2 regions of the Rhizobium sp. F40D2 genome follow, and region 1 is predicted to be linked to the other one. Evidence: predicted binding sites of a transcription regulator. Region 1 holds the regulator's gene; the other holds the start of a gene.
What was found. The regulator PhoB, encoded in region 1, activates phosphate uptake and scavenging genes when phosphate is short. The targets are predictions, from matches to a motif close to TGTCATNNANCTGTCAT.

Region 1 (4,772 bases):
CGGGCGACGGGTGCGGGGTAATGATGGCGCTCGAGGATCGCGTCGAGCATCGGGCCGAGCTGAACGGCGCGGCCGCGCACATCCAGACCCTCCACCTGGAAGGGGACGACATGGTCATCGCCGGCGAAATCGAACTGGCCGAGGGCGGCTGCAGCTTCTGCCATGGATTCACTCCTAGTTTTCAAGCGAAAGGACAGAGTGCCCTTCGCTCGCGCGGCCGCGCGTTTTCACACGCGGCGTCCGATTATGGTTCAGATCGCGCCCAGGCACCAAGCAAGAATCGACTTCTGCGCATGAAGACGGTTTTCCGCCTCATCGAAGACCACGGATTGCGGGCCGTCGATCACCTCGTCCGTCACTTCCTCGCCGCGATGCGCGGGCAGGCAATGCATGAACAATGCATCGCTGCCGGCCTTGGCCATCAAGGCCGCGTTGACCTGATAAGGCTGGAAGACGTTGTGACCCCGGGCCCGATGTTCCTGATTCATGGAGACCCAGGTATCGGTCACCACGCAATCGACGCCGTCGACCGCACGGTCGGCATCATGGCAGAGCATGATTTCGGCGCCCTCATTGCGGGCCCAGTTCAGATAGGTATCCTTGGGCTCCGAGCCAAGGGGCACGGCCATGTTCATGCGGTAGCCGAAACGCGCGGCCCCTTCGACCAGCGAATGCAGCACATTATTGCCGTCGCCGGTCCAGGCGATGGTCTTGCCCTTGATCGGGCCGCGATGCTCTTCGAAGGTCATGATATCGGCCATGATCTGGCAGGGATGGGTGTCATCCGTCAGCGCATTGATCACAGGCACGGTCGCATGCTCGGCAAGCTCCTTGAGCCTGGAATGCTCGGTGGTGCGGATCATGATCGCATCGACATAACGCGACAGCACCTTGGCGGTGTCGCCGATCGTCTCGGCGCGGCCGAGCTGCATCTCGGTGCCGGACAGGAACAGCGTTTCGCCGCCGAGCTGGCGCATGCCGACGTCGAAGGAGACGCGGGTGCGGGTCGACGGCTTCTCGAAGATCATCGCCAGCATCTTGCCGGCCAGCGGCTTGTCGCCCTTGCCGGCCTTGAAGGCCTGCTTGCGGGCGAGCGCATCGTTCATGATGGTTCTGAGGTCGGCTGAGGTGACCGCCGAAAGGTCGAGGAAATGTTTAGGAGCCATGTTCTTACCTGTCGTGCGCCCGCAGGCGACAATCCTTTCAAGCCGTCTTCTTGACCTTGGAGGCGCGGATGCTCTCGGCAGCGCGCTCGATGCGGGCAAGGCCCTCGCGGGCTTCCTCGGCGGTGACGACGAGGGGCGGAAGAAGGCGGATGACGTTGTCGCCGGCGGGAACGCCGAGCAGATGCGCGGCGCGGATCGCCTGCAGCAGTTCGGCTGAAGGAACCGCCGCCTTGACGCCGAGCAGCAGCCCCTCGCCTCTGATATCCTCGATCACATCGGGATAGCGGTCCTTCAGCGAGGCCAGTCCCTGGCGAAAGACGAGCGCGACGTCGCGGACCTGCTGGAGGAAGCCATCGGCGAGGATGATGTCGAGCACGGCGTCGCCGACGGCCATGGCGAGCGGATTGCCGCCATAGGTCGAGCCGTGCGTGCCGGCCTTCATGCCGGAGGCGGCCTCAGCGGTCGCAAGGCAGGCGCCGAGCGGGAAACCGCCGCCGATGCCCTTGGCGACAGCCATGATATCGGGCGTGATGCCCGACCATTCATGGGCAAAAAGCTTGCCGGTGCGGCCGACACCGGTCTGGACCTCGTCGAGGATCAGCAGCAGGCCGTTTTCGTCGCAGAGCTGGCGCAGCGCCTTCATGAACTCTGGCGTGGCTGGGCGCACGCCGCCCTCGCCCTGCACCGGCTCGATAAGGATTGCCGCCGTGGCATCGGTTATGGCGGCCCGGACGGCGTCGATGTCACCGAAAGCCACCTGATCGAAGCCCGGCGCCTTGGGGCCGAAGCCTGCGAGATATTTCTCCTGGCCGCCGGCGGCGATGGTCGCCAGCGTGCGGCCGTGGAAGGCGCCTTCGAAGGTGATGATATGGAAGCGCTCGGGATGGCCCTTGGAAAACTGGTAGCGTCGCGCCGTCTTGATCGCGCATTCGAGTGCCTCGGCGCCCGAATTGGTAAAGAACACCTTGTCGGCGAAAGTCGCCTCCGTCAGCCGCTTGGCCAGGCGCTCCTGGCCGGGGATCTCATAGATGTTGGAGAGGTGCCAGACCTTATCGGCCTGTTCCTTCAGCGCGCCAACCACATGCGGGTTGCTGTGGCCAACGGAGGTAACGGCGACGCCGGCGCCGAAATCGAGATAACGCTCGCCGCCTTCGGTGATCAGCCATACGCCCTCGCCTCGCTCGAACCGCAGCGGGGCACGAGAATAGGTGTCATAAAGCGGCGCGGCTTCGGCCATGGCGCGGGTCTCCCGATCAGCGTTATTCAACAACAGACTCCGGCTAAGAAAACCAGGTCCGGAAAATTAAAAATGCCGCCTCGCGGCGGCCAGCGGTACTATTTCCTTTTCGCGCTGCAATGTCAACAAAACTGCGCCCTTAGCGCATGCAGCAAGCTTGTACAGCGGTGTTTTCGACCTTCAACAGGCATTATTGCAGAAATGACACGCAGCGGAAGCAAGTTGGGGAAAACTCGGAATTCGATTCATCCGGATTCATGCGACTCTTGTCACGGAGTCAGGCTCACACTAGGTTAAAGTTCAATTACTAGACTGCATGCGGCGGAACTAGTCACCAAAATTGATCAAGCGTTTCTTGTTTCGGAGGCTTCCGGGACAACGGTGAGGGATTCTGCCATCACCAACGCAAAAGGTGGAGACAGGGCATGAACTGGACAGACGAGCGGGTCGAGAAACTCAAGAAGCTCTGGGCCGAAGGACTGAGCGCCAGCCAGATCGCGGCGCAACTTGGCGGTGTCAGCAGAAACGCCGTGATCGGCAAGGTGCACCGGCTGAGCCTTCCCGGCCGCGCCAAGGCCGGCGGCACGGCCGCCACGGCGCGGACGCCGAAACGCAATACATCGGCGCCGCGCGCACCGAACTATGCCTCGCGGATCGCCACCCGCACCGTTACCCGCCAGCAGGGCGCAACGATGCTGAAGGAAGAGATCGAAATCGAAACGGTCGAGGAAATGGAATACGTGCCGAAGGGCAACGTGGTCGTGCCGATCTCGCGCCGCCTCGGCCTGACCGAACTGACCGAACGCACCTGCAAGTGGCCGGTCGGCGATCCGCTGAAGGACGACTTCCATTTCTGCGGCTGCGAGTCCCCCGACAATTCGCCCTATTGCAGCTACCACCAGCGGCTTGCCTACCAGCCGGTCAACGAACGACGCCGGGCGGCAGCGCGGGCGAGCTGAGCGGGTAAGACATTGTCGACATGCGAAAACGGGCTGCAAAGCCCGTTTTTTTGTGGGGAATGGGTTGGGGGTGGCTGCCCCTCATCCGGCTGCCGCCACCTTCTCCCCGTAGACGGGGCGAAGGGGATATGCCGCAACGTCTCCGTCCCTCGCCTACGCCTCGCATGGCACGTCCCCTCTCCCCGTAAAACGGGGAGAGGGCTAGGGTGAGGGGCACTTGTTCGACTTTATCGGAAACCCCTCAGGCTTCCATCGAATAACCGGCACCGCGGACGGTGCGGATGACGTCCTGCATGTTGGAGAAGTTCAGCGCCTTGCGCAGGCGGCCGACATGGACGTCGACGGTGCGTTCGTCGACATAGATGTCGTGGCCCCAGACGCCGTCGAGCAGCTGCGAGCGGGAGAAGACCCGGCCGGGCGACGACATCAGAAATTCCAGCAGGCGGAATTCGGTCGGGCCGAGGCGGACTTCGCGGCTCTTGCGGTGGACGCGGTGGGTTTCGCGGTCGAGTTCGATATCGCCGCATTTCAGCACGGTCGACAGCACCTCGGGGCGGGCGCGGCGTAGCATCGCCTTGACGCGGGCGACGAGTTCCGGGGTCGAGAAAGGCTTGACGACGTAATCGTCGGCCCCTGTCGAAAGCCCGCGGACGCGCTCGCTCTCTTCGCCGCGCGCCGTCAGCATGATGATCGGCAGGCGCTCGGTTTCCGGCCGCATGCGCAGGCGCCGGCAGAGTTCGATGCCGGAGACGCCGGGCAGCATCCAGTCGAGGATGAGGAGGTCGGGCGTGCGCTCCTGAAGCCTGATTTCGGCCTCGTCGCCACGAAGGATGGTATCGACCTCGAAGCCCTCAGCTTCGAGATTGTAGCGAAGAAGCACGCTCAGGGCTTCCTCGTCTTCAACAACTGCAACTCTCGGGATCATGCGTGTCGGTCTCCTCGCGCATGATCCTTAAACCGGGGATGATTTAAGCAATGCATCCTGCGCAAAATCAGAAAATTGGCTGCGACCTCTTTGCGCGCCCCACATGGGCGCGCATACAATCTGCTGGTGGGCTGGTGCGCGGCTATTCCGTGACCGCGCCGACGGTGTTGGCGCTGTCGTCCTTCGGACGGTCGCCTTCCGGCTGTGCCCCGGTTGCCATGTAATAGATCGTCTCGGCGATGTTGGTGGCGTGGTCGCCGATGCGCTCGATGTTCTTGGCGCAGAAGAGCAGATGCGTGCAGCTGGTGATGTTGCGCGGATCTTCCATCATGTAGGTCAAGAGCTCGCGGAACAGCGAGGTGTACATCGCGTCGATCTCGTTGTCGCGTTCGCGGATCGCATTGGCCTTGTCGGCAGCGCGCGTCGTGTAGACGTCGAGCACTTCCTTGAGCTGGACGAGCGCCAGCTCCGACAGGTGCTCGAGG
Region 2 (4,772 bases), on a different replicon from region 1:
GACTGGGTCGTCGACCGTCTTACCGCCGACGTTCAAGAGTATTGCCGAAAGCGGAGGATATTCTTCACGCTTTTGCTTCCACTCTTCGATCGATCCGAACGCCAGAATCACGAAATCCGCCGTGTGTGCGGCCATGCATTGCGCAAGGCAGTGCCGGTCAAGTTCCCTTTTATCGAGAATGACAAGCGAATGCTTTGACTTTGACGGTCCGGCAAACGTTGTCGAACCATCGTCTATCTCCAACGGAAGAGATATGTTTTCCTGCCTGTGGCTTATATTTATTGTATCCAACGCCCTATCCTCCCAGCCTTTTTTACGCGGTACTTCAAAGTCGAATATCAAACCCCTCTGTAAATAAGGGAGTTTAATAACCAGAAGTGCTAAACTATTAACACAGTTTCCAAGATGTTAAACTAATTAATAGTGGTTATCTCAACACATAAGTTCCACGCAAATATACAAATGGTTACATAGTTGAGATTGATCGATCTCGGCTAATTCATTTGTATGGCGGCCCGTCAGGTTGCTACATATATTTAGTCGAATGCGCTAAACCCATGTGAATTTTGGCGTCTTAGACGTGGAAGACCAGGATTGATCGGCGCGTGACCTGCCGCTGCCGATGGTCGATGGCTATAGACGTTCGCATGGGATCGTCATCCAATTTTCGTAAGCAGATACGCCTTTAGGTGAATGAGCTTCAACGTTTTGTTTCTTTACTCAGATGAAGAAAACAATTCTTTTTGAAGGCAAGGAAATATTTGCTCTGACGAAACGAAACCTTGCATGCATTCTTGCGATGGCCGGTTTCACCCACGTCAGGGTCTGTTGAAGCGTAGGGGGCGAGTTGGGATGATTGCATCGAACGTCAACCTGGGTGACGGCTGCGTTATCCACCATCGGGATCTTGTGAATCTATACGGCTGTACGATCGGCGCGGGAACGCGCATCGGCACCTTCGTTGAAATCCAGAAAAACGTCCTCGTCGGAAAAGACTGCAAGATCTCCAGCCATTCCTTCCTCTGTGAAGGCGTGACGCTGGAGGACGGCGTTTTTATCGGCCACGGGGTCATGTTCACCAATGATATCTATCCGCGCGCCGTCAATTCGGACGGCAGTCTGCAGACGGAGGCTGATTGGGTCGTCATCCCCACTCTGGTCAAGCGCCACGCATCGATCGGCAGCAACGCCACCATTCTGCCCGGCGTGACCATCGGCGAGGCCGCACAGGTCGGCGCAGGAGCGGTTGTAACGAAGGATGTGCCTGCCGGCGCCATTGTTGCCGGCGTTCCGGCGAGAATCACCGGTCGCGTTCATGACCGGTCAGTTGACATGCAAGTGTTGGGAGGAATGCGATGATCGGCATTGCTGTAGTTGGGTATGGGTATTGGGGCCCGAACCTGGTTCGTAACATCTCGGAAGCGGCCGGCGCGCAGCTCCTTTCGGTTTGTGATCTGAATGTCGAACGGTTGGCGGCTGTTAAAAGCCGGTATCCCGCGGTGACGATCACCGACAATTTCGAGGAAGTTCTGCGCGATCCGAGAGTGGATGCAATCGCCATCGCAACGCCGGTCTCGACCCATTTCAAGCTTGCAATGCAGGCGATGATGGCCGGAAAGCATGTGTTTGTCGAAAAGCCGATGGCGTCGACGACGGAGGAAGCCGCCCGGATGGTCGAGGAAGCCGCGCGCAGACGCCTCGTACTGGCCGTGGATCATACCTTCGTCCACACCGGCGCCGTCCGCAAGATGCGCGAACTGGTCGAAAGTGGCCTTGGGGACATGTATTACTACGACTCGGTTCGGGTCAATCTCGGGCTTTTCCAGCACGATGTCAGCGTTATCTGGGATCTTGCGGTGCACGACCTGTCCATCCTGGACCATGTTGTCCAGGAAAGGCCGGTGGCTGTGTCTGCGACGGGCATGAGCCACGTGCTCGGCGAGCCGGAGAACATCGCCTATCTGACGCTTTTCTTCGAAAGCAAGCTTATCGCCCATATCCACGTCAACTGGTTGGCGCCGGTCAAAGTGCGCCGCACGCTGATCGGCGGCAGCAACAAGATGGTCGTCTACGACGATCTGGAGCCCAGCGAAAAGATCAAGGTTTACGACAAGGGCATCACGCTGAACCCGAATTCTCAGGCCTACGGCGAGAAGGTGCATCAGATGATGGTCGGCTATCGCAGCGGCGACATGTGGGCGCCCAAGCTCGATATGACCGAAGCGTTGAAACGCGAACTGGATCAGTTCGTCGATTGCATCGAGCAGAATTCGCGGCCCATTACCGATGGCCAGGCCGGGCTGCGTGTCGTTCGCACACTTGAAGCCGCAAGCCGGTCGCTCGCCCAGCGCGGTCGCATCATCGAGCTCGAAGAGGCGAGGCGCATTGCATGATCCCGTTCCTGGACCTCAAAGCACAATATCAATCGATCAAGAGCGAAATCGACGCCGCCGTGCTCGGCGTGCTCGCCTCGGGACAATACATACTGGGCGAGGAGGTCGCCCGGCTCGAACAGGAATTCGCGGATTATTGCAACGTCAAACATGCGATAGCCGTCAACACCGGGACGAGCGCCCTGCATCTGTCGCTGCTCGCTGCAGGCGTCGGCCCGGGCGATGAGGTCATTACCGTGCCGTTTACTTTCGTCGCGACTGTGTCGGCGATCTGCTACGCAGGTGCACGACCGGTGTTCGTCGATGTCGAGCCTGTGACGTTGACGATGGATCCGGCTCAGCTCGAGGCAAAGATCACTCCCCGAACCAAGGCCATTATTCCCGTCCATCTCTACGGTCAGATGGCCGATATGGACGCGATCAAGGCCATTGCCGACCACCACCGGATACCGGTCATCGAGGACGCCTGCCAGGCGCACGGAGCACAGTACAAAGGCGCGCGCGCCGGCAGCATCGGCGCATCCGGCTGCTTCAGCTTCTATCCTGGCAAGAACCTCGGCGCCTGCGGCGAGGGCGGTATCGTCGTCACGAACAGCGACGATCAGGCCAAGACGATGCGCATGCTGCGCGACTGGGGTCAGGAACAGCGTTATCACCATCTGCTGAAGGGCTTCAACTACCGCATGGATGCCATTCAGGGGGCGATCCTGCGCATCAAGCTCCGGCATCTCGAAGCCTGGACCGAAGCGCGGCGCGCCCATGGCCGCCGCTACTCGCTGCTGCTCGGCGGTTCGCCGAATTTGAGGACGCCTGTCGAAGTCGCCGGCCGGCGCCACGTCTACCACGTCTATGCCATCAGAAGCCGCGATCGCGACGAGCTTCAGCGCGTGCTGAGCGCGGAGGACATCCAGTCCGGGCTGCACTATCCGATCCCCGTTCACCTCCAGAAGGCCCATGCCGACCTTGGGTACCAGGCCGGCGATTTCCCAATCTCGGAAGCCGCCGCACGGGAGGTGCTCTCGCTGCCGATCTATCCCGAGATGCCGGCGCGGCACGTCGATCAGGTGGCCGCCGCGTTGGAGTACGCCTATGTCAGCTAGTCGTGCCGGCGAGGCCCGGGTCGTGCAGGCGGTCCATGGCCGTCACGAAAGGCTGGCGGACCCGACCTACCAGGCTGGGTTGGCCGAAGAACTCAGGCAATCTTATGGGCGCGCCGGCCTGATCGAGCTCTACGGTCGTTTCGCGGCCGGGGACGGTGTCATCGATACACTGATGCGAAAAGCCATCTGGCAAGCCATCGCGCGGAGCTGCGGCACAGGATTGCAGGTTGCAGGCGGTGCCGGTTTCAAGCATCCGGAAACTTTCGAAATCGGCAATGGCGTGTTCATTGGCGCCCAGGCCTATATCCAGGGACGCTTCGACGGTACCTGCGTGATCGGCGACAATGTCTGGATCGGGCCGATGGCCTATTTCGACGCGCGCGACCTGGTGATCGAGGATTGTGTCGGCTGGGGACCCGGCGCCAAGGTGCTTGGCTCGAGCCACACGGCCCTGCCGGTGGATGTGCCGATCATCCGCACGGATCTCGAAATCAAGCCGGTCCGTATCGGCGCATGGGCCGACATAGGTACCAATGCCACAATACTTCCCGGCGTGACCATCGGCAAAGGCGCGATCGTCGGTGCGGGCGCCGTTGTCGTCTCAGATGTCGAGCCGTTTTCAGTTGTCGCCGGGGTGCCGGCGAAGTTCATACGCTGGCGCACGGAGGCTGATCCTGTGCTGGATATATCGCATGGAGGAAGATCGTGAGAAATCAACGGGTGCTCATTACCGGCGGAGCCGGCCTGATCGGGTCGCATATTGCCGATCTCGTCGCATTGGAAAGACCGCGTGAGATCATCATTCTCGACAACTTCGTGCGCGGACGCCGGGATAATCTCAGCACGGCAATAGCCAGCGGGTACGTTAACATCATCGAGGGAGATATCCGCGACAGAGCGCTTCTGGCAAAAGTCTTCGAAGGCGTCGATATTGTGTTTCATCAGGCCGCCATCCGCATCACGCAGTGCGCGGAAGAGCCACGACTGGCTTTTGATGTCCTTGCGGAGGGCACGTTCAACGTTCTCGAATCTGCCGTCAAGGCAGGTGTCTCGAAGGTGGTCGCTGCTTCCTCGGCTTCCGTTTTGGGGCTGGCCGAGAGCTTTCCCACGACCGAAGAGCATCATCCCTACAACAACCGGACGATCTACGGCGCGGCGAAGGTATTCAACGAGGGGCTGATGCGCAGCTTTGCGGAAATGTACGGTCTGCGCTATGTCGCGCTCCGTTATTTCAACGTCTATGGGCCGCGCATGGACGTTTACGGCGCCTATACGGAAG

Region 2: the regulator PhoB is predicted to act here: its motif matches at 655-671, upstream of ACS4RS_RS26860 (DapH/DapD/GlmU-related protein).

Annotation. Positions count from the first base shown of each region.
Region 1 is NZ_CM131436.1:1,027,529-1,032,300, forward strand. It holds gene ACS4RS_RS04920 (Hsp33 family molecular chaperone) at 1-164, opposite strand, end outside; gene argF (ornithine carbamoyltransferase) at 252-1,166, opposite strand; gene ACS4RS_RS04930 (aspartate aminotransferase family protein) at 1,204-2,403, opposite strand; gene ACS4RS_RS04935 (GcrA family cell cycle regulator) at 2,829-3,362, shown strand; gene phoB (phosphate regulon transcriptional regulator PhoB) at 3,604-4,287, opposite strand; gene phoU (phosphate signaling complex protein PhoU) at 4,430-4,772, opposite strand, start outside.
Region 2 is NZ_JBPWQX020000002.1:446,983-451,754, forward strand. It holds gene ACS4RS_RS26855 (LuxR C-terminal-related transcriptional regulator) at 1-291, opposite strand, end outside; gene ACS4RS_RS26860 (DapH/DapD/GlmU-related protein) at 853-1,359, shown strand; gene ACS4RS_RS26865 (Gfo/Idh/MocA family oxidoreductase) at 1,356-2,393, shown strand; gene ACS4RS_RS26870 (DegT/DnrJ/EryC1/StrS family aminotransferase) at 2,390-3,493, shown strand; gene ACS4RS_RS26875 (DapH/DapD/GlmU-related protein) at 3,483-4,202, shown strand; gene ACS4RS_RS26880 (NAD-dependent epimerase/dehydratase family protein) at 4,199-4,772, shown strand, end outside.